3 regions of the Shewanella livingstonensis genome follow, and region 1 is predicted to be linked to each of the others. Evidence: predicted binding sites of a transcription regulator. Region 1 holds the regulator's gene; each other region holds the start of a gene.
The links. The regulator FliA, encoded in region 1, starts transcription of late flagellar genes. The targets are predictions, from matches to a motif close to CTAAAGNTNNNNNNNNNNNNGCCGATA.
Positions count from the first base shown of each region.

Region 2: a site for FliA is predicted at 6,729-6,755, ahead of pomA (flagellar motor protein PomA). Genes of this name have one in related genera too.
Region 3: a site for FliA is predicted at 2,103-2,129, ahead of EGC82_RS04430 (cytoplasmic protein). Genes of this name have one in related genera too.

Region 1 covers NZ_CP034015.1:1,783,247-1,791,625, forward strand. The annotation lists gene flhF (flagellar biosynthesis GTPase FlhF) at 1-757, shown strand, start outside; gene EGC82_RS07755 (MinD/ParA family protein) at 762-1,643, shown strand; gene EGC82_RS07760 (RNA polymerase sigma factor FliA) at 1,636-2,355, shown strand; gene cheY (chemotaxis response regulator CheY) at 2,399-2,782, shown strand; gene EGC82_RS07770 (protein phosphatase CheZ) at 2,796-3,533, shown strand; gene EGC82_RS07775 (chemotaxis protein CheA) at 3,549-5,765, shown strand; gene EGC82_RS07780 (protein-glutamate methylesterase/protein-glutamine glutaminase) at 5,796-7,004, shown strand; gene EGC82_RS07785 (membrane anchored protein in chemotaxis locus) at 6,997-7,458, shown strand; gene EGC82_RS07790 (ParA family protein) at 7,507-8,301, shown strand; gene EGC82_RS07795 (chemotaxis protein CheW) at 8,285-8,379, shown strand, end outside.
Region 2 covers NZ_CP034015.1:3,653,279-3,661,657, forward strand. The annotation lists gene rlmM (23S rRNA (cytidine(2498)-2'-O)-methyltransferase RlmM) at 1-212, opposite strand, end outside; gene EGC82_RS15775 (DUF423 domain-containing protein) at 309-689, opposite strand; gene EGC82_RS15780 (alpha/beta family hydrolase) at 872-1,582, opposite strand; gene EGC82_RS15785 (transcriptional regulator GcvA) at 1,563-2,474, opposite strand; gene EGC82_RS15790 (hypothetical protein) at 2,652-2,867, shown strand; gene thiI (tRNA uracil 4-sulfurtransferase ThiI) at 3,078-4,532, opposite strand; gene EGC82_RS15800 (flagellar motor protein MotB) at 4,837-5,763, opposite strand; gene pomA (flagellar motor protein PomA) at 5,767-6,534, opposite strand; gene xseB (exodeoxyribonuclease VII small subunit) at 6,885-7,121, shown strand; gene ispA ((2E,6E)-farnesyl diphosphate synthase) at 7,160-8,041, shown strand; gene dxs (1-deoxy-D-xylulose-5-phosphate synthase) at 8,064-8,379, shown strand, end outside.
Region 3 covers NZ_CP034015.1:1,012,913-1,021,291, reverse strand. The annotation lists gene chrA (chromate efflux transporter) at 40-1,191, opposite strand; gene ohrR (transcriptional regulator OhrR) at 1,510-2,001, opposite strand; gene EGC82_RS04430 (cytoplasmic protein) at 2,165-2,359, shown strand; gene EGC82_RS04425 (SpoIIAA family protein) at 2,488-2,868, opposite strand; gene EGC82_RS21350 (MFS transporter) at 3,362-4,219, opposite strand; gene EGC82_RS21345 (MFS transporter) at 4,170-4,766, opposite strand; gene EGC82_RS04415 (TMEM165/GDT1 family protein) at 4,778-5,332, opposite strand; yybP-ykoY riboswitch at 5,416-5,539, opposite strand; gene EGC82_RS04410 (aromatic amino acid transport family protein) at 5,772-6,974, shown strand; gene EGC82_RS04405 (S46 family peptidase) at 7,160-8,379, shown strand, end outside.

The DNA.
Region 1 (8,379 bases):
TGGATTAAGCCAGCACTATACGCCTGCAGATTTGGTGCGTGCATTACCGCAAAGTTTAGCTAACTTACTTGACAATCAAGGTGATGATATTGTTAAACGTGGTGGTGTTGTGGCATTTGTGGGACCTACTGGTGTAGGTAAAACAACGTCTTTAGCCAAAATTGCCGCCCGATTTGCTGCCCATCACGGCCCAGAGCAGGTCGCTTTGATTACCACAGATCATTACCGTATTGGTGCCTATGAGCAATTAGCCACTTACGGTAAAATAATGGGTTGTCCGGTCAAGCAAGCACATGATTTAACCGAATTAGAACAAATTCTCTATCAATTTAGAAATCGTAAGTTAGTATTAATTGATACCGCGGGTATGGGACAACGTGATATGCGTCTATATCAGCAACTTGATAATTTAACAGCAAATAGTAGGATCCCTATTCGGAGTTACTTAGTCTTATCTGCGACCGGCCAACGTCGCGTATTACAAGATGCTGTAGAACACTTTAAACGCATTCCATTATCAGGTGCAATTTTAACAAAGTTAGATGAATCAATATCAATTGCAGGTGCATTGAGCGTATTGATTCAAAATGAGTTACCATTAAGTTATGTTACTGACGGCCAACGTGTTCCTGAGGACATGAAAGTGGCTGATACGCTAGAGTTGGCTAAGCAGGCACTCTCGGCGTTAAATGAAACAGAACAACAATCGTCACAAGACACAGTGTGGTCTAATGACACAGCCTATGCATTTGAGTAAAGATATGACTCGGGATCAAGCAAGTGGTTTACGTATGATGAATCAACCAAATAACGATAAAGTTAAAGTCATTGCCGTATCCGGTGGTAAAGGCGGAGTGGGTAAAACGAGTGTGTCAATTAATACTGCCGTTGCATTAGCTGAAAAAGGCAAACGTGTATTAGTACTTGATGCTGATTTAGGTTTAGCCAACGTCGATGTCATGCTCGGGATCCGTGCTGAGAAAAATTTATCTCATGTTTTGTCCGGAGATGCCGAATTAGATGACATCATAGTACGCGGACCTAAAGGTATTGGCATTGTTCCAGCGACATCAGGTTCGCAAGCGATGGTTGAGTTGTCGCCAGCACAGCATGCAGGGTTAATACGTGCATTCAGTGAAATGCGTACTCAGTTCGATATTTTAATTGTCGATACTGCTGCCGGTATATCTGACATGGTGCTGAGTTTTTCTCGTGCATCACAAGATGTATTAATTGTTGTATGCGATGAACCGACATCGATTACCGATGCTTATGCATTGATTAAAATCCTAAGTCGTGAGCATGGCGTGTTCCACTTCAAAATTGTGGCAAATATGGTGCGTAGTTTACGAGAAGGTATGGAATTATTTGCTAAACTCAGTAAAGTGACGGATAGATTTCTAGATGTTGCTTTAGAACTAGTGGCAACAATACCGTTTGATGAGAATTTACGTAAAGCTGTTCGTAAGCAAAAGCTAGTTGTTGAGGCGTTTCCTAAATCACCTTCTGCTATTGCTTTCCATGGATTAGCCAATAAAATTATGACTTGGCCGGTTCCACAACAACCAGGCGGTCATTTAGAGTTCTTTGTTGAACGTCTTGTACAACGTAAGCCGATACAAGAAGGAAGAACGGGTGAATAAAGCCGCAGCGTATACTCAATTCGATAACAAAACGTCTATTGTTGAACAGTATGCACCGTTGGTAAAAAGAATTGCTCATCATATGCTGGCAAGATTACCTGCATCGGTGCAACTTGATGATTTATTACAAGCTGGAATGATGGGGTTACTTGAGGCTTCATCTAAATTTGATAACAGCAAAGGGGCTAAGTTTGAAACCTTTGCTGGTATTAGGATCCGTGGTGCTATGATCGACGAAATTCGACGTGGTGATTGGGTTCCTCGTTCTGTTCATCGCAATAATCGTCGTGTCGCACAAGTGATTGATGAATTAGGGCAGCAATTTGGGCGTGATGCTAATGATACAGAAATTGCTGAAAAGCTTGATATGTCACTCGATGAGTACCATCATATATTAAATGATGTTTCTGTGGGTAAAATCATAGGCATAGAAGATCTTGGTGTTTCGCAAGATGTGTTAATCACAGATAATGAAACACCAGATGAGGCCTTTGACTCACTTGCTGAAATTCAATTCCAATCTGCATTGGTTGAAGCAATTAAGACATTGCCAGAAAGAGATGCGCTAGTGTTGTCGTTATATTACGATGAGGCGCTAAATTTAAAAGAAATCGGTGCCATCCTTGAAGTTAGTGAATCGCGAGTTAGCCAGATATTAAGTCAGGCAATGCTCAGATTAAAAGCGAAACTCAAGCATTGGACACAAGAATAATAACTAATTAGAGCAAACGAGTGTCAGCTCACCGGAGGAAACCTTGGACAAGAATATGAAGATTCTTATTGTTGACGATTTTTCAACAATGAGGCGTATCATTAAGAACTTGTTGCGAGATTTGGGATTTAATAATACCCAAGAAGCAGATGATGGCTCAACAGCCCTACCTATGTTGCAAAAAGGCGATTTTGATTTTGTAGTAACAGACTGGAACATGCCAGGAATGCAAGGTATTGATTTGCTTAGAGCAATTCGTGCTGATGACTCATTAAAGCATTTACCTGTATTGATGGTAACCGCAGAGGCTAAGCGTGAACAGATTATTGCTGCAGCGCAAGCTGGTGTAAATGGTTATGTGGTAAAACCTTTCACAGCCGCTACGTTAAAAGAAAAGCTAGATAAAATCTTTGAACGACTAGCATAAGCAAGGATAAGTCATGCAGGCATCAATATCGGGGTTAATCTCCCTCGAGCAGGCCCAGGAACTTGTTGAATTGCTTACTTTAGGTCAGCAAGATAAAGCTGATGATGTTATCAGAGAGCTTGCAACGCCTTTGCAGCGCGAGCTTTTTGAAGAAGTCGGTAAATTAACTCGACAACTCCATAGTGCACTAAAAGATTTTCAAGTTGATAACCGCTTATCTGAATTAGCTAATACCGAAATACCTGATGCTAAAGAAAGATTGAACTATGTTATCGATATGACAGAGCAAGCTGCAAATAAAACTATGGATGCAGTTGAAGAATGTCTACCTTTGGCCGATACCATCATTAGCAATATACAATCAATGACCCCCATGTGGGACAAATTGATGCGTCGCGATATCGAATTAGGTGAATTTAAATCGCTTTGTCACGATGTTCAGCAGTTTATGTTACACAGCGAGAATGATTCTAATCGTCTTCGCGAGCTGTTAAACGAAATTTTGATGGCACAAGACTTCCAAGATTTAACTGGTCAAATGATCCGTCGAGTGATTGATTTAGTTCGTGAAGTTGAAAATAATTTGGTCTCAATGTTAACGGTATTTGGTGATCATACTACTGAATCATTACCAACTATAAACGATAATAAAATAGAAGCAGAAGGTCCCATCATGCATGCTGAGCTGCGTGAAGATGTGGTGACAGGTCAAGATGAAGTAGACGATCTGCTATCAAGTCTGGGTTTCTAACTAGGAGTCAATTTAATGTCCTTTGATGTTGATGAAGAGATACTCCAGGACTTTTTAATTGAAGCTGGTGAGATTTTAGAGCTTCTACAGGAGCAGCTTGTTGCTCTTGAAAATAATCCTGATGACAGTGATTTACTTAATGCTATTTTCCGTGGATTCCATACCGTTAAAGGTGGGGCTGGTTTTTTAAGCCTAAAGCCAATGGTTGACGTTTGTCACGAAGCAGAAAATACGTTCGACCTATTACGCACCGGTAAGCGCGGCGTAAATGCAGAGTTAATGGATATTATTTTGCAAGCGGTCGATGCCATTAATACCATGTTCGCTCAAACTCAACAGGGACAGCAACAAGACCCTGCAGATTCAACGTTACTTGCTAAACTTAAATTGTTAAGTTCAGGAGCTCCATTACCTTCAGAAATGACGGCGGGAGAATCAGAACCTATAGAAAATATTGTTGAGTTTAACGAGCCTGAAGTCATTGAAGATATTAGCACTCCATCTGCGGCAATTTCCGGTTCTAGCAGTATTGATGAAATTGATGAGTTAGAATTTGAAGCTTTACTTGATGCTTTACATGGCACGGGTAAAAGTCCAGTTGCATCGAATAAACCTTCTGAAGCCAAAAAAGACAATATTGGTTCAAAACCAGCAACGTCAATAAAAAGTAGCGGCGAAATTACTGATGATGAGTTTGAAGCATTATTAGATGAATTACACGGTTCAGGTTCGTTCAAAGCTAAATCAGAACCGGTTGTTGCAGCTAAACCGGCTAGTTCTCCTATTGTTGAGCCACTAGTTGATTCTGATGAAATTACTGATGATGAATTTGAACGCCTTTTAGATGAATTACACGGTAAAGGCACTGCACCAGCAGTTAAAGCGACATCAGCTCCTGTCGCCGTTGAAGCGAATAAAGCAGTATTACCTCCCCAGGCAGTCAAGCCACCAGTTCCAGTTGCTAAACCGGTTGTACCATCTGTACCGGCAGTTGCTCCGAAGATTGAACCTATAAAAGATAAAGCTCCTGTTAAAGCAGCTTCTGTTCCGCAAGGTGAGACAACTGTTCGCGTTGATACTGCTCGTTTAGACCAAATCATGAACATGGTAGGTGAGTTGGTATTGGTTCGTAACCGACTTGTTAGTTTAGGCATATCTCGTGAAGATGAAGAAATGTCCAAGGCTCTTGCAAACCTCGATTTAGTGACAGCTGATCTACAAGGTGCGGTGATGAAAACCCGCATGCAACCTATTAAGAAAGTGTTTGGTCGCTTCCCAAGAGTTGTTCGTGATTTAGCTCGAACCTTGAATAAAGAAATTGATTTAATCATGATTGGTGAAGATACCGATCTTGATAAAAATTTAGTTGAGGCGTTAGCCGATCCTTTAGTTCACTTGGTGCGAAACTCAGTCGATCACGGTATTGAAATGCCGATTACTCGTGAAGCGAGTGGTAAATCTCGGACGGGTACCATTACCTTATCGGCTAGCCAAGAGGGCGATCACATCCTGCTTAAAATTGAGGATGATGGCGCAGGAATGGATCCCGAGAAGCTAAAACAAATTGCCATAAGTCGCGGTGTTTTAGATGAAGATGCCGCCTCGAGAATGACCGATAACGAAGCTTACAACCTAATTTTTGCTCCTGGTTTTTCAACCAAAGTTGAAATTTCAGATATTTCAGGTCGTGGTGTCGGTATGGATGTGGTGAAAACCCGTATCAACCAACTAAACGGTACTGTTTATATTGATTCAATGAAAGGTAAGGGCACGGTACTTGAAATTAAAGTGCCATTAACCTTGGCGATCATGCCAACATTAATGGTTGATGTGTCTAACCAAGTTTTCGCACTACCGTTATCAAGTGTGAATGAAATTTTTAATTTAGATTTAACAAAAACAAATATTGTTGATGGTCAGTTGACGGTTATTTTCCGTAACAAAGCTGTACCATTATTTTATCTAGAGCATTGGCTACATAGCAAAAAAACAACATTTAAACATGGTGATAAGAAACATGGTCATGTGGTTATTGTTCAGCTTGGTACCATGCAAATTGGTTTTGTTGTTGATGCACTAATTGGCCAAGAAGAAGTGGTCATTAAACCTCTCGGTAGTATGCTACAAGGTACACCAGGCATGGCGGGTGCGACAATTACATCAGATGGTGGCATTGCACTCATTTTAGATGTGCCTGGACTACTAAAACATTACGCAAAAAGTAAAAAATAATAATAAAAGTTCCATTATTTAAGGAATTAAATGGCCATAAAAGTACTAGTTGTAGATGATTCTAGCTTTTTTCGACGTCGAGTCAGTGAGATTGTTAATCAAGATCCTGAACTCGAAGTTGTTGCCGTTGCTGTTAACGGCAAAGAAGCTGTTGATATGGCTGCAAAATTAAAGCCTCAAGTCATTACGATGGATATTGAAATGCCTGTTATGGACGGTATTACTGCTGTCCGTGAAATTATGGCTAACAATCCTACGCCTATTTTAATGTTTTCATCGCTAACTCATGATGGTGCCAAAGCAACGCTAGATGCGTTAGAAGCTGGTGCATTGGACTTTCTGCCCAAACGTTTTGAGGATATAGCGACTAATAAAGACGATGCGATACTGTTGTTACAGCAACGAATAAAAGCATTAGGTCGACGTAGGATGTATCGTTCAAGCTCATTAACATCTAGCGCTATCAACGTACCTGAACCTCGTCGAGCTGTGGCTGCTACGGATGCACTTACGCCTCGTCGACCATTAAGTAGTCGTTTGACGTCAACTGCTTCAACAATGCCTCCAGTAGTTGCTCGTTCCAGTTTATCTGGTACATCGACTGAGCGTTCTCCTGCAAATTCAATAACGTCATCATTATCGTCTATTCGCGCCAGCGGTAAGCAATATAAAGTGTTATTAATTGGCACATCTACGGGTGGACCGGTCGCATTGCAGAAGGTATTAACTGCATTTCCAGCCAATTATCCTCATCCTATCGTGTTAATCCAACATATGCCTGCTGCGTTTACTCCAGCATTTGCAGCACGTTTAAATACCTTGTGCAAAATTGATGTTAAAGAGGCTGAAAATGGTGATGTTATGCGTCCTGGTTGTGCTTATTTAGCACCAGGAGGTATGCAACTGATGATTGAACGAAATGGTATTACTGGAAGGCTCAAAGTTATTCCAGGAACCCCTGAAATGAATTATAAACCCTGCGTTGATATTACTTTTGCGTCAGCATCTAAAGCCTTTAATGGTGATGTTTTAGCTGTGGTGTTAACCGGTATGGGGGCTGACGGTAGAGAAGGGGCCAGAATGTTAAAGTCTGTTGGCGCGACTATTTGGGCACAAGATGAAGCAAGCTGTGTGGTATATGGTATGCCACAAGCCGTGGCATCAGCAGGTATCTCAACTCACTCTATTTCCTTAGATAATATGGCTGAAGCTATTTTAAAAGAGTCTAGTCGTGGCTAAGCCTGAGTATTCATTACAAACAAAGCAAATGCTGGGTTTTTTTCTATCCTTTATTACTATCATTGTATTGGCGGGTTTGTATGTTGATGCTCATCAAAAGGCCACGCTATTAGAGCAAGAAGTAGTACGTTTAACCGCATCCCAAGTGTTATTAATGGTACCAGAAGATCAAGCAGCTAATATTGCTAACTGGCTAACTCAGCATCCTGAACAAACTCAAGCCATTATAGCGTCTGCAGGAAAGGAGCAAGCGCAAAGTGTGTTGTTTGGACCAGGTGCTTTGGTTGGCGCACAGGTTACTAATGTTGATAAAGTTAAGCATGATACTGATGCACCAGCGGCACACAATGATCAAGAGGTCATAGTGTCAGAAGATGCTCAAGGAGTTAAGGTTATTCGTTTACCAAATGGCGGTATCCGTGTCACCACCCGTGATGATAAACAACACAAATAGTAGTCAATATTCCATAACAGCATCATTATAATAAGTTGAGAGGCTTTTTTGAAAGTATGGACGGTAGCTAACCAAAAAGGTGGCGTTGGTAAAACCACCACAGTAGCCAGTTTAGCCGGGGCATTGGTTAAGCGCGGCCAACGAGTGCTTATTATTGATACCGATCCTCATGCTTCATTGGGTTATTATTTAGGTATTGATTCAGACGAAGTGCCTTGTTCGCTTTATGATGTGTTTTTGAATCATCAGACACTTACTCAAGAATTTATTCTACAAAATGTTATTCCCACTCAAATCGAGGGGCTTGATCTAATCCCGGCTAACATGGCGTTAGCTACACTTGATAGGTCATTAGGCCATCAGGAAGGTATGGGGTTGGTTCTGCGTAATTTGTTGGCATTACTGGAAGATAAATATGATGTGGCTATTATTGATTGCCCGCCAGTATTAGGGGTATTAATGGTTAATGCATTAGCGGCAAGCCAGCACATTATTATCCCAGTCCAGACAGAGTTTTTGGCCATAAAAGGCCTCGAGCGGATGGTCAAAACCATGGATATTATGGGACGGTCTAAGAAAACTCGTTACAGCTTTACCGTATTGCCAACTATGTATGATAAGCGAACTAAAGCTTCTCCAATAGCACTGCAATTTTTGCAAGACAACTACAGCTCAACACTTTGGCCTAACGATGTCATACCTGTAGATACTAAATTTAGAGATGCCAGTTTGGCTCATTTACCTGCATCACATTATTCAGCCAGTAGCCGAGGTGTTAAAGCCTATAATCGCTTACTGGATTTTTTATTTTCTCAGGAGTTTACCCATGTCAAAATCGGTTGATGAAACTGTTTTTGATTATTTCAGTCTTTTACTGCAGGAACCGCCTAAATCGATTCCTGAGCAAAGCCTTGAGGTAAA
Region 2 (8,379 bases), 1.9 Mb from region 1:
AACATTTGCCGCGCAAAAACTAATGAACTCAGTGCTAATTCCTTGGCTAACGTATCGGCACCATTATCATCAAAACATTGATAGATAACATAAGCATCGTTGAGATTCGTTTTAACAAAACCACCGACATTTAACTCACCGGCACGTTGTTGAATTTCTGCCGCACAGTCTTTTTCATAGCCTGAGCGACAAAATAGGAATAGGTTTTTCATTTGGAGCCTTAGCGTAAGGATATTCGCATCATAGCGAGACAATAATTTGGCTATTATACCCAAAAATGCTCAAGGTGGGAGAATTTAGCCAAGCCATTATTCTGGTAATTTTGCATGCCAAATTGCTGCGCCAAATAACAACCAGCCGATTAAGAAGCATAAGCCACCCATTGGGGTGATTGGGCCAATCCATTTAGCGCCAGTAAAGGCATAAAGATATAACGAACCAGAAAATAATATGATCCCAGCGATAAAGCTATAAGCTGCCCAATTAATCAATTTTGACGGGATCCAATGTGCAGAAAATGCTAACGCAATCAATCCAAAGGTATGATAAAACTGGTAATCAACTCCTAGCTTAAAAATGCTCACCAATTCTGGTGGCGCGATAGTTTTAAGCCCATGTGCTGCAAAAGCACCCAGCGCGACGGCTAAAAAACCACTTAGTGTGGCAAATAATAACAAACCTTTTTTCATCTTAATTAACCTTGTGCAGTAAAGACAGTCGATACACCATAATATTGATGCCAGCTCATTATCGTGACTTAAACCATTATCATTGATATTAAGTTAGTGCTAATTTTTGATATTCGTGCAGATATGCATCTTGATATGGCATTCACCAGTGCAAAATAGACGTAAACCATGTCACTAAAGCGCTAACCTACTCGGGCAATAAACTGACTAATATTCTCGATGGCATGATCAAGATTGCCCTCAAGGGTATAACCAGAAGATTTTCGCGGTTGCAAACTATGGTCACCATCACCAATCCAACATACTTCGACCTGTTCACCTAAAGTCCATGTCGATACTTGCTGAAGATCACCAAACTTATCCCGTTCACCTTGAACAATGAGCATTGGATGACAATTGTGCTGAATAGGCGCAAGTCGCGGTTCGCCCCCTTTTAGAGGAATAAACGGATAACCCAAACACACTATTGCAGCAATTTTACTCATTACATCGTCAAGGTTGGGCTGTTGAAGCTGATGATCAGTACTGGTCAATATCGCCGACATACGGCCACCCATAGACTTGCCCATGAGGATTATTCGCTGACAATTGATCAACCCAAGTGTTATTTTTTGTTGAATATCCATCAACACCTGCTCATAGTGCGCCAGCAATTTAGGTGCTCGATCAGGCGGACGACGTTTACCATCTTGCATATTGGCCTGCATATACAAGAAGTTAAATCGGTATACTTGGTAACCTTGAGCGATTAACTTATCAGTCATCGAAGTCATATATTGATGATGCATATTCGCGCCAGCACCATGGGCAAAAACAATTAACGTGTCGCTTTTAGGACCTTGCAAAAGAAAATCATCAGCTAACATTGGCGTATTATCCGGTAAGTAACTCACTACGCGACTCCTCTGCAAACATGTCGACCATCCACTCTCTAAAAGCTGAAATTTTGCCAATTTCAGAATGGTTCTGTTGGCACACTAAGTAGTATGCATCCTTACTCACTAACACCTCAGAAAACGGACACACTAAGCGCCCTGCTTTAATATCAGGCCTAGCAAGTACGCTATAACCCAATGCGACACCTTGTCCATGAGCCGCTGCTTGTAACACTAATGAAGAATGGCTAAATATCGGTCCTTGATTAACATTGATGTCGGTAACGCCACATTGCCTAAACCATGCCTGCCAATCTTGGCGATTAGAATCATGTAACAGGGTATGAAACTTTAGGTCACTCGGGAGCGTTAATGGTTTAGGACCATTGAGTAATAATGGTGAACATACCGGAATAAGCACTTCATTACGCAGTTTATCAGCGCGTAGGCCTGGCCAATTACCCTGACCATAATAAATAGCAACATCGACATCATCGGTTAACGAACTGGCATCACTGTCTACGGCTTTAATCCGCACATCAATATCAGGATTTTTTTCACTAAACTTAGCTAAACGCGGCACGAGCCATTGAATGGCAAAACTAGGAGACATGCTGACCGTTAACGACCCTACCGCACTTCGGGCAAGCAAACGATTAGTCGCCTCAGCTAACTCAATAAAAATGTCTTTTATATCCAGAAAATAGCTTTGACCTTCTTCTGTTAACAATAATGATCTATTTTTACGTCTAAATAGCTTTAGCCCTAAAAAATCTTCTAATGCTTTAATCTGATGACTCACCGCAGCCTGAGTGACAAACAACTCTTCTGCAGCGCGGGTAAAGCTCAAATGTCTTGCTGCTGCTTCAAATGCTTTAACTGCATTCAAAGGCGGTAATCGTCTAGACATAGTGATCAATCTCTCGTTTTTCAATTAGTTTTTCTAATGATTATGGGTATTTTGTCGTTTGTAAAGAACACAGTATTTGGTTAAATTAGCATCATTGAAAATACAGTTGGACAATCTCTACGACGTAAATGGGATAGTCCGGCAAATGTGAGTAATTAGCCTGGAGGCTTACCTCTTATGTTTAACCTAAACACACTGTTTGCAGTGGCTATTACATCCGTAATCGGATTATCAACAGCACAAGCAACTGAGCGAGAACCTATCGATTTGGCCGATTTACATGCTGAATTATCACAAAGTATTACAGCCATGCAAATCGATATTAACAACGATGTTAACAGCATTTTAGTTGCAGACAATGAACAACCACAAAAAACTTCAGAAGTGGCTTAAGCAAACTAATAGTATTGCGATTTAGCACGTTACATAGACATTAAAAAACCGCATTAAATGCGGTTTTTTATTGTCTTTTTTATTGTCTATAATCCGTCTAACTTATTCTGCGCTACCTTTTAAGCTCATCATCACAACACAATGATGTAGACAACTAGCACCAAAAAAATGTAAACCACAACATCGCAAATACAATGTCGAGTGAGTAGCTTAAGGACGGTACACTTTAACGTTAGTATAGCCTTGCTCTACAAGATATAAAGCTTGCAGCTTACTCATCACACCACGGTCACAATACAATAAATACGTTTTAGACTTATCTAAATCAGCAAACTGGGTAGCTAATTTAAAGAAAGGAATCGCCTTAACCATCACATTATCAATCGACAGTGGGCTTCGCTCTTCTTCTTCAGGAGCACGAACATCAATGATGATTTCACCAGAAGCGACATCTTTAACCGTTTCAGTCTCAGTCACTTGTTGGTTCATTTCGGCTGCAATATCACGAATATCCATCACCACGGCAGACTCAATGACCCGGTCGATTAAATCCTCAGAAAATTTAAGCTCTTGTGCTTCAACTTTTGATAATATCGCTTTAACCGTCGGTTTTTGTGAAATAACACCACAATACTCAGGAATAGACTTAGCAAAATCTTCAGTACCAATAATACGACTCTGATTAATAATGTCTTGTTTATCCATTGCGATAAGCGGGCGTAAAATCAATAAATCAGTACAACGATCAATAACATTCAAATTAGTCAGTGTTTGGCTAGAGACTTGGCCTAAGCTTTCTCCGGTAACTAATGCTTGAATACCGAACTTGTCAGCTATACGAGTTGCGGCTCGCATCATTACACGCTTAAGTACCACGCCCATTAGACCGTTATCTATACGTTCAAGGATCTCTTCAACTACAGGTTCAAAGGGGACTGAAATAAAGCGTACTTTGTGCGACTCACCATACTTTTGCCATAAATGATAAGCCACTTGCTTCACGCCAATTTCGTGCTGAGCACCACCTAAATTAAAGAAACAATAATGGGTACGAGCGCCTTTCTTAATAAACTGAAAACTCGACACCCCAGAATCAAAGCCACCCGATATAAGCGACAATACATCTTCTTGTGTCGCCATAGGGAAACCACCTAAACCTTGAATACGGCGCTCTACCATATAAAGCTTATCTTGATTGATTTCAAGATTAACGGTTACGTCAGGGTCTTTAAGCTTTACCCCTAGCGCCTCAGTATGTTGATTTAATCCACCGCCCACATAGCGTTCAACTTCAATTGAATTAAAATCATGATTACCAGAACGTTTTACCCGTACACAGAACGTTTTACCGGCAATTTCATCACGGTACTTTGGTAAAACCTGCTGATAAATATGATCAATCGAATCAAAACTGTACTCACTCACTTGAACAACGTGAGCAATACCTGGGATACAAGCGAGTCTTTCTGCGAAGGTATCACACAACTCCGGCTTATCCGTCGGTACCTTTACTAAAATACGATCGTATAAACGTAGAACTTTAACACCGTCATCCACGTTCTTAAGTACATTACGAATATTGGTTTCGAGCATTTTAGTAAAGCGCACTCTTACCGACTTGCTCTTCATCATGATTTCAGGGTACAGCTTTACAATAAACTTCATCAGGGTTCCACAGGTATCACCACCAAATAGCACTACACTCGGTTTTGCTAAATAGAAACGACAGTAATACCTTGATAATAAATTAAAAAACAGCACAGCTCTATTTGCTAGATGTGTATACAATCCAGTTAATAGCATAACGTATGCAATAGTTCGCCGATTATACCAAATGATGCCTATTAACCAAACACATTCACTTTTTTATCTGTTATTTGTTCGTAAAAGCGCTGTAAGGCACATTTATAAAACAAAAAAACGCAATCTCTGTAACTTACAGAAATTGCGCTTATCTTTTAATGGCAAACTATTGAGTTACAATTATTTCATTAGACTCTTTAGCCTTACCTTGCTCGATAGAGATTTCAACACGACGATTCCGCGCCCTATTCTCATTTGAATCATTGGCAACTAATGGCCTATTAGAGGCCTCACCAACCACTTTCATTCTTGATTCATCAAAACCAGCCACTCTTCTTAATTCATGGGCGACCGAAACAGCACGCTGACTTGATAATTCCCAGTTTGAACTGTAAAGCTCATTACTAATATCTGCACCATCAGTGTGGCCTGACACCGTAATAATGCCAGGAACATCTTTTAATAACTCACCAATTGAACGTATGATAGGTTTAAACCTAGGTTGTAAAAAACCAGAACCAGAAGCAAACGAACCCTTCTCACGAATACGAATAATAATTTGCTGGCCCAATGACTCAATTTCAATAGCACCGTCAACGATTTCTTCATTGAGCTTTTCAGCCATTTTTTTAACTTGGTCGTTAATATTTTCCTGTGAAGATGCGGCATCCTTTTTAACGGCTTCCGCTTCTTGCTGCGCTGTGGCAGCGGCATTACCACCACGTTGTTCACCACTTTGCTTCTGGGTGCCACCAGCACTGTCTTCTTCACCAGCCTGATATTCAATGGTCGGTTGAGTCATTTCATTAGTCTGTTGATTAATGATTTCAATTGGGGTGGGATCCGGTCGACCAGGGCGAAATTCAAGCGCAATAACAGATGTTCCCTTAGGGATATCTTTCACTTCAACTTTGTTTTGTACCCCAAATGCATACTTCATTGAGCCGGCAATTTGTTTAAACTTCATCACGTCCATTTCAGAGAACGCTAACAACAACACAAAGAAACACATTAGCAACGACATTAAGTCTGCAAATGTGGCCAGCCACATAGGAGCGCCAGCGGGTGGACAATCACACTTGGCCTTAGCCATGAGTTACTCTCCGTCCGTTGTATCAATTTTTCGCAGACTTTCAGCCAAATAATTCTTCAAAAAGCCTTCAATAACTCGCGGGTTCTGCCCATCTTGGATGGCTAAAACCGCATCCATAATTAAATTACGATTCAGTAACTCTTCATTCATTCGTAATGATAGTTTATCCGCCATCGGGATGGCGATCATGTTGGCAATCACCGCGCCATAGAGAGTCGTTAACAATGCCACTGCCATTGAGGGACCAATGGATTTGGGATCATCCATGTTAGATAGCATCGCCACTAAACCAACCAAAGTACCAATCATGCCCATTGCAGGGGCCACATCACCCATGGCTTTAAAAATACCTACCCCTGTTTTGTGACGTTCTTCAGTTAATGCAATGTCTTTTTCTAATGCGTTACGCACGACATCACCATCATGACCATCAACCAACATATCAACCGCTTTTTGCATAAAGGTGTTGGTAATAACCGCTTCTTCCAAGGCTAAGAAACCGCCTTTACGGGCAGCATCAGCCATGGTGACAGCTTGTTCGATTAAATCTTCAGGTTTATCTAATTTAAACATGAAGGCTTTCATACCAATCTTTATCGAACCTAAAAATTGTTTTAGGTTAAACTTCATCATCACCACAAATAAAGAACCGGCTACAACAATCAAAATTGACGGTACATCGATGAATAATCCGATGCCACCACTGGTCACCATCGCACCAATAATAAATGCAAAAGCACCGATAATACCTATCAGGGTAGCTAAATCCACAACCTCTCCTCAATCGCAGTCATTGCGCTGCCTATTTATGCTGCTTTATCGTGCTATTAGCGCACGTTCTTTAATCCGAACAACTCAACTACATGTTGTGTAAACTATATTGCCCATGGTTTTATATTACAGCAACCATTTCAATACTATGTTTCAATACTATTTTACGCTATCAATGCTAAATCATGACTTATTATCGGACAAACTCGGCTCAAGTTTAGCGTTTTTTACACATTCTAAACAAAATTCAATAACAAAGCGTGTTGTTGAGCAAATAACCAGCGACTGTATTTGACCGATACGCTGGGCTGATATACCTTGTCACACGCTGAATGAAAGGAATATTAATCGTGGCTAAAAAACCAGAAAACCTCAGTTTTGAACAATCATTAACTGAACTTGAAACCATTGTTGCTCATTTGGAGCAAGGTGAAGTATCGCTGGATGATGCGCTGAAACAATTTGAGCGTGGTATTAAACTAGTCCGCCAAAGCCAAGCCAAGCTTGAACAAGCACAGCAAAAAGTGTCTATTTTATTAAATGAAGATGATGCTGAATTAACCTCGTTCACCGTTGAAAGTGAATAATCGTCAAATAGTGTGTATTAAATAATAGGTCTTGATACGTGTTAGCTGAAGCGATAACAACATACCAAAAGCGCGTTAATGCTATTCTTAACGAGCATTTAACCCAACTTGATGATGCTGCCCCAGATTTAAAAGCAGCGATGCTGCATGGTGCATTATTAGGTGGCAAACGCATTAGGCCTTTTTTGGTCTACAGTGTAGGTGATATGCTTGGTGTCAATATCAATGCACTTGATAAAGCTGCCGCAGCCATTGAATGCATCCATGCTTACTCGTTAATACACGATGATTTACCCGCTATGGACAACGATGCACTTAGACGTGGTAAGCCTACTGTTCATATAGCATTTAATGAAGCAACAGCCATACTTGCTGGGGACGCACTCCAAACGTTGGCATTTGAAATAATCACAGCTCCCTGTCAGGACTTACATCCAAAGCAACAATTAGCTATGGTTAGAATATTAGCAAAAGCGTCTGGGTACCAAGGCATGTGCGGTGGCCAAGCAATTGATCTCAGTGCTACCGATCACAGTATTGATATAGACAGATTAACCGAATTACATAATAAAAAAACCGGCGCGTTAATCAGTTGCGCAGTCGAGCTAGCGTTAATTGCTGCAGATGTACCCGATGATCACTATCAACTGATGATGAAATATGCCCATACACTCGGATTAGCTTTTCAAGTACAAGATGATATTTTAGACATCATCGCAAGCACCGAAGAGTTGGGGAAACCCCAAGGCAGTGACCAACAATCGAATAAAAGCACTTTCCCTAAACTATTGGGTCTAGATGGTGCTAAAGCCTGTGCAGAACAACTAATACAAGACGCACTATCAGCGCTGACTAAATTACCATACAATAGCCAGTTAATTGCAGACTTCGCCCACTACATTATTGAGCGAAGATTATAATAAAGAGTCAGACAATCTCGCTATGAGCTTCGATATTTCTAAATTTCCAGTACTAGCGAAAGCTAATACACCAGAAGAATTAAGGAAGTTACCTCAAGGTTTACTTCCTCAAGTATCTGATGAACTCAGACAATTCTTACTTCAGTCTGTTGCTATTTCTAGCGGACATTTTGCTTCTGGCTTAGGCACAGTAGAATTAACTGTGGCACTTCATTATGTCTACAATACTCCATTTGACCGCTTAGTATGGGACGTAGGCCATCAAGCTTATCCGCATAAAATTCTGACTAATCGTCGTGATCAAATGCACACTATTCGACAAAAAAATGGTTTGCACC
Region 3 (8,379 bases), 770 kb from region 1:
AGTGAAACATGTCGCAAAAATATACAATACAACCGCTTTTTACAACATCGACAATCCAGCGCCCACTGCAGCAAATCCTATGACTAACCATACAAGACTAGGCTTAAACACTTTTAATAAACTAAAACCAATAATCACTAATGCCATGTCCATTGGCATGATCACTGCGCTAGTAAACACTGGTTGATAAAGTGCTGAAAGCAATAAACCAACAACGGCTGCATTTACCCCTGCGAGAGCGCCAGCAATGGCTGGGTGTTGGCTTATAGAATGCCAAGTTTTTAAGCCCACCAGCATCAATAAAAAACCAGGAAGGAAAATAGCTAACGTAGCAACTAACGCGCCAAGAATAGGCGACTCTAACCATAAATCTGCCCCTAAAAAGGTCGCTAACGTGAACATAGGTCCAGGAATGGCCTGTGCAAGCGCATAACCAGTTAAAAAGCGGTCTGGGGTAATATATTCACCCACACTGGCTTCAAGCAAAGGCAGTACCACATGGCCGCCACCAAACACTAAACTGCCCACTTGGAAAAATTGTGCAAAAATTTGTCCGAGACTATCAGGTTGATTGATAAGATATAGCGACGCAGTTATTCCTATAATAAATAACGCTAACCACCCATAGTTAAGCTCTATAGCTGGGGCATCTGGCGTAATACTGTCTCCACGAGTCATCAACATTACCCCTATAATAGCCGCCACAATTAACACTCCAATTTGCATTAATAATGAAGGCATTAATATGATAGTAACGGCAGTTGCCGCCATCAGCATTTTAGCGGTCTTTCGTTGGCAAAATTGGTGAAACATTGACAAGGTAGCATCAGCAACAACGACTACAGCCAATAGTTTTAAGCCATGGATAACGCCCTCAACGGCCGTTAACTCTAGCCATTGAGCACTGGTCACAGCAAATAAAAACATCAATAAAAAGGACGGTAAAGTAAACCCTAAAAAGGCAGCTAATCCGCCCACCAAACCACCACGATGATAACCAATAGCAAAACCAATCTGGCTTGAACCAGGTCCCGGCATAAACTGACTTAGGGCAACAAAACTAGAATACTGTTTGCCGTCTAACCATTGCAGCTCATCAACAAAGGCTTTTCTAAAGTAACCGATATGAGCAGCTGGGCCACCGAAACTGATTAAACCTAACGCTAAAAAGCGACTGAATATTTGCCACATCGTCCTGATACCTTATTATGTTGATAAACAATGTTATGACATTGAGATTACATTTTTATGATGACAAAAACATCAAAAAGTGAACCGCCCAAATAAGTACTGAATGCCTGCGCGGGTTTACGGTAATCACTTAAGGCTTATCTTTAGCAAATTACCCTTAAGTAAAATAGGTGGCGTCAAGTACGCTAAAATAAGCTTGAGCGCTCAATTTGATTGCTGACAAAATGACACATCCAATAACTCAGATTTAATACCGGTTAAACGGATATGCTTAGCGGTTAAATGCTGCATGGCAAACAATCACCACGCTCAACATCATCATATGTCACAGCTGCTCGCCTCTCCTGCACTAAGCATGCTAAATACTTGGTCACACAGTTGCTTTAATTGTTGTAAATCTTCAATACTACCACCAACTTTACAGCGCATTTGCTCAGGAATACTCAACGCTTGCTGATATAACTGTTGGCCTTGTTCAGTAACATGCAGTACTCGCACGCGCTCATCTAACTCACTGCGACCGCGGGTGACTAACGTTTTACTTTCTAACCGTTTTAATAACGGTGTTAGTGTTCCAGAATCGAGATGTAATTTTTCACCTAAGGTTTTAACGCTTATTCCCGGTTCTTTCCAAAGTACCATCATCACCAAATATTGCGGATAAGTTAGCGACAACTCATCTAATAAAGGTCGATATGCACGGATCACAGCATTGGTCGCACTGTATAATGAAAAACATACTTGGTTTTCAAGAGCTAGCGGGTTTTGCGCTGTAGGTAATTGAGATTCAGTAAACGCTTTACTAGACATAGGATTCACTCCACTAACCAATAATATCTGTTAATCATAACATTGGTTGTGCACAACCTATAATCAAAAAAGACTCAATAAGTGTTTTTTAACAAAAAACCATCAAGCCGTTCGATTTTCAGCCGATATATTATTATCATTCTATTTTATATTAAGGTTAATCATGTCACTTAGTATTAATTCACCATCTTCAATGCCTACAACGATTGATTCAGGCAGCAGTTTAAAAGTTGCGGTTATGGCTAAAGATCAGCAAAAAATTGAAGGCCAAATGGCTTTACAATTGATTGAAGCAGCGCAACCACCCGCGCAGCAACCTGTTGGTAATAGTGGTCATAATGTTAATACAACTGCATAAAGTATTTGCAGCTGCATTAAAACCCTAGCGAATATGTATCATTATATTCCTAGGGTATTTGCAGCTTATCGACATCGCGTGATAAATAACCACTGACAGATCAACATCCGCTTATTTACCGAAAGAAGTTAGTAACGAAGCCATTTTAACGCATCATCTTGTTTTTCAAAATATTGGATCTCACCTGCAATAAACCAACTGCCTATTTTTGCCGCCCATTGTTGCCAGTTTTTATTACCCCAAATGGCGACCCTTTCAAACTCGGATTGATGTATTAATCCTAGCGTTAAATCATCCCAAGCGGCATGCAAATCCCAACCGTCGAGTTCAGTGGCATCAAGAAACAAACTCACTTTAGCTTGTTTAACTTGGCTTAATGCTCCTTCTAACATAGGCGTAATAACCAGATAATCATCATGAGTTAATGTACCCGTTACTTTTAATGTCACAAAGAACACATTTTCAATTCGATTTATGCCAATCGATAAACCATGTTTTTTCATTTCCATTTGAAGGCTCCTTTGTTATGCGATGACACAATCAACTATCCGTGCTTGAATAATACTTGCGCATGCTTAGATTTTAACCAACTCGAAAAGTAAGTATGCGCAGAAGTGCACAAAATGGCAGCTAGAGTACTCAAGGTGTAATTGAACATATTCGCTTTATGCGGTTAGTATTTGATGAGCCTGGGTAGCGGTTTAAGCTGAGGAGTCATTAGAGCTATTGCGACTAAGCCTAAGCCTAAGCAACGCTGACAATAGAGTGCTAAGGCTATAATTTTCAACATAATCATTATTAATATCGTTATTTTAAAAGCTATGATGGATAATCTACTTTATAAGCATCATTTCAACAGCTCACGGTCAAACCATCATCACAATAATGTCATTATATGGCGGGCCTATGGACAGAATAAAGGATGATTAGAGATCGTCAATTAAACCAAAACTCGCGTAATCCCCTTTTCTATGCAGATGTATTTTAACATCAACGAAGCAATTATAGATGCGTGCCCCTTCGTCCGTCTTGTGTCGACAATTGTGAAAAAATGGCTGCTGCTAGCATAGTCATCATTCCAACGGTAACAAAAGTCAGTTGAAACGCTCCAAGTACCGTCTCCACGACCTCGCTATCGACACCGGCACTGAAGCCGCCAAGTAAAGCGCCGGCACAGGCAACGCCCAAACTTAATGATAATTGTCCCACGACCGACAGTAGACTATTGCCGCTACTGGCATTGGCATCGTCAAGATCGATCAAGGTAACCGCATTCATCGCTGTAAACTGCAATGAGTTGATAGCGCCCAAAATGGCCAACATACTCAATAACAACCAGTAAGGCGTTTGCTCACTAACTAAGCCTATGCTTGCCAGCATGCTCCCCAGAGCTAAAGTATTCACGGTTAATACAAATCGATAACCAAAACGTTCAATAATAGGCCGAGCTACGGACTTAGCCATTATTGCTGCTGCGGCCAGTGGCAGCATACTCATCCCTGCCTGAGAAGGTGAGTAATCCAGCGCCACCTGAAGTAACAATGGCACCAAAAACGGCAATGCTCCACTGCCCCAACGGGCAAAAAAATTACCAAACAGACCGATAGCAAAGGTTCTGGTCTTGAACAATGAAGGTGAAAACAGCGGATTATTAATTCTCCCGGCTCGAAGCCAATAGGCAATTAAACACGCCATACCAGCAAATAACAGCAACATAACTCGCATGTGTGGCAAATGCAGTTCGCCTAGGCCTTCCATTGCAATGGTGATTAACAACATAGCCTCACCAAATAGTACAAAACCTAAGCTATCAAAACGCGATCTTTCTTTGCCCCGTAAATCGGGAATATATTTCCACACCGCATAACACCACACCTACGGGTAAGTTGATCAAAAAAATCCAATGCCAGGTTAAATATTGCACCATCCAACCACCCATCGTTGGACCTAGTAATGGACCAAGCAAACCTGGAATCGTGATAAAACCCATTATCCGTACTAATTCCGATCGCGGATACGCCCTAAGTACCACCAGCCGACCAACAGGTAACATCAGCGCACCACCTAAACCTTGAACCACTCGAGCGCCAATGAGCATGTCTAATGAATTGGACAATGCACATAGCAATGACCCTAAGCTGAATAAAAGGATGGCACCAAAGAATATTTTCTTGGTACCAAAGCGATCGGCAATCCAGCCAGAAGCTGGGATCAGCAAGGCAACCGTGAGCATGTAAGCGATAATAACGCCTTGCATGCGCAGCGGATGTTCATTTAAGTCGCTAGCCATAGTCGGTAATGCGGTGTTAAGGATCGTCCCATCAAGCGATTGCATAAAAAAGGCAATCGCGACCACCCAAGGTAACCCACGGGCAGTTTCGGCATCAAGCCGTTGACTATTGGGCATTAAGCCTCCATTTACCACATGAGTGTCGCCACACCAAGCAGTGCAAATAACACGGCACATCCTTGGTGAATAAGCTTCATAGGTAATTTATTAGCGCTAAAATGGCCTGCCAATACCACTGGAACATTGGCAATCAACATGCCCAACGTAGTACCAATAACAACCCAGATCAGAGATTGGTATTTTGCGGCTAAAACAATGGTAGCAATTTGAGTTTTATCGCCTATTTCAGCAATAAAAAACAAAATAAACGTTGCAGCAAAAGCGCCTAGTTTATAGAAGCGGTTATCATCATCGTCCATTTTATCGGGTATCAATACCCATAACGCAATAGCAAAAAATGAACCCGCCACCAGATAGCTTGCCCATTGTGGATCAATCCAAGCAATGGCCAACTGACCTAACAAAGCAGCAAGAAAATGATTCAATAACGTAGCAAGTAAAATACCGGAGATGATAGCGGCTTTGTTATTAAATCTTACCGCGAGCAGTAAGGCTAACAGCTGAGTCTTGTCGCCAATTTCAGCGATGGCAACAGTAAGAGTTGAGGCGAATAAAGCTTCCAATGTGATATTCCTAGGGGTAAATGACAACTAAGCACAAGCCGCCGCATACCCCTTGATGCAGTGACAGTGCTTAGGTCTTGCATAGCAAAATCATTAACATCAATGATTTGCTGTAAGTACCATGGCATGAGGCCAAGTATGTTGACACTTACTCCTACGCATATCGTTTCGACATGCTTAGGTTAGCTACTCCCCTAAAACGACTCGCATTATAACCAACACATGGATTTAATCAATCGGGTAATTTAACTAATAACATCAAAGTAACGCCGTAATGCTACGCTATTGCAAAGTTAGCGTGAAACAGTTTAGCTTAATGTTGTGTAATTGTTTATAAACACAGCTGTTAGCCTTTAACAGCCAAAGATCCTTGCCTGCTCTGTCACCCTTCTGCTAATGTCCGACACAAATAAAATAATAATTAGACAGGACGTTTTCAGTGAATTTTAAAACTTTAGGCTCTATTTCAATTGTAGCTGGAACGGCAATTGGCGGGGGAATGCTAGCATTGCCATTAGCTACGGCAGCCTTGGGAATGATCCCCGCATTAATCTTATTAGTCGTCATTTGGGGTTTATCGGCTTACACCTCGTTATTGATGTTAGAAATTAATCTTCACAGTGGTATCGGTGATAACGTCCATGCCATAACCGGTAAAACGCTGGGTAAAGTCGGCCAGTTAATCCAAGGAGGCTCATTTCTCAGCTTATTATTCGCCTTAACCATGGTGTATTTAATGGGAGGTTCATCGTTATTAGAAACCCGTTTACAACCCATTGGGATTAACATGAGCAATCAAGTAGCGGTAATACTGTTTACCGTTATTTTTGGCGGCTTAATTGCTATTGGCGTCAAATGGATTGATAAAGTATCACGCATTTTATTTACCTCTATGGTGGTGTTACTCATCATTGTGGTGGCATTTTTATTACCCGACGTTAATTTAATCGGTGCATTAAACAATTATTCAACCGATGTTGCTTCAGGTTCAGCGCTACAACAATTATGGTTAGCCGCTATCCCCGTTGTGTTCACCTCGTTTGGTTTCCATGTGTGTATTGCGACCATTGTGCGCTATTTAGAGGGTGATGCGGTTTCTCTCAGAAAGGTATTATTGATAGGCTCCACCATTCCACTGGTTTGTTACATTCTATGGTTATTAGTGACCTTAGGCTCTTTAGGGGGCGAAACCGTGCACCACTTTGGTGGTTCACTGCCTAAACTCGTGACCGCTTTGCAAGGTTTAGCCCAGTCAAACATTATCAGTCAAGCTATTGATTTATTTGCTAACCTTGCATTAATCACTTCATTCTTAGGTGTTACCATGAGCTTATTTGATTATGTCGCAGAGCTCACTCGCGCCAAAGATGATGCCGTTGGACGCGCTAAAACATGGTTAATAACCTTTATACCGCCACTATTATGTGCACTTTATTACCCCGACGGATTTTTTAAAGTGCTTGGTTTTGCTGCCATTCCATTGGTGGTAATGATTATCTACTTACCGATTGCAATGGCATTAACACAACGCTCGCAGCAATTAGGCGGTTACCAAGTCTCTGGTGGGACTTTCGGGCTTATCGTTGCCGGCTTACTGGGAACATTAATTGTTGTTGCTCAGTTAATGGTGGCGCTAGCCTAAATGGCTTGACTGATTAAATGGATTTGTAAGCGAGTTTTTCAAACGCTATTAAGATGGTTAAACATTTGTTAAAGTCAGGCCTAGCCTGACTTTTTTGTCTCTGTGATTTAATAATATTGATTCATATAATGAGGCAAGCTGGCACAATATTTATTACACGCTCCCTCTAAAAATGGAATTCTATAATGAAAAAATGGTTATTAACTGTCGCTATAGCAGCCAGCTTTGGCGCTACGGCAGATGAAGGTATGTGGCAGCCACATCAACTTCCCGCAATGGCTGATGAGCTAAAAGCAAAAGGCTTAGAGATCAGCGCAGATTCAATTTCTAAATTAACTGAATTTCCCATGAATGCCGTTATCAGCCTGGGTGGTTGTACTGCATCATTTGTGTCGCCTAAAGGCTTAGTTGTTACCAACCACCACTGCGCTTATGGTTCAATTCAGTACAACTCTACCCCTGAAAAAAACTTACTTAAAGATGGCTTCTTAGCAAAAACCTATGCAGAAGAATTACCTGCAACACCAGGTTCACGCATTTTCGTTACTGAAGAGGTGACCAACGTAACCGATAAAATTACCACCGGCCAAATGGATAAAGTGGGTAATGACTTTTATAAAGGCATTGAACTACAAGAAAAAACCTTAGTAGCAGAGTGTGAAAAAGAAGACGGTTATCGTTGTCAGGTTTACAGCTTCCATGGCGGCCTAGAGTATTATTTAGTTAAGCAGTTAGAAATTCGCGATGTGCGTTTAGCCTACAACCCAGCCGCTAGCGTGGGTAAATACGGCGGCGATGTTGATAACTGGATGTGGCCTCGTCATACCGGTGACTTCTCGTTTTATCGTGCTTATGTCTCTAAAGACGGTAAGCCTGCTGATTTCAGTAAAGACAACGTTCCGTACGAACCAAAAAGCTTTTTAAAAGTATCAGCTAAAGGCGTTAGCGATGGCGACTTTGTGATGGTTGCCGGTTATCCAGGCCGTACTAATCGATACCGCACCGCCGATGAAGTTAAAAACCAATTCGGATGGGCTTATCCAGAAGGGAAAGTGCTGCAAGAGCGGATGATTGATATCATCAAAGAAACGGCTCCAGAAGGTAGTGACGAGCGTATTAAATACGAAAGCTTAATTGCTGGCTTAGCAAACTACGCCAAAAACTTTACCTCGATGATAGAGTTTTATGGTAAATCCACTATGCTAGCCGAACGAGAGAAAGTCGAAACGGATTTAGCGAACTGGATAAGCAAAGATAAAAAACGTCAGCAACAATATGGTAAGACGTTATCAAGCTTAGAAAAACTGGTTGCTAAGAGCCAACAAAATCAGCAAAGAGACACTCTCTTAAGTTATATCGGTTACACCACAATGGCTACCACCGCACGTGACTTGTATCGTTTAGC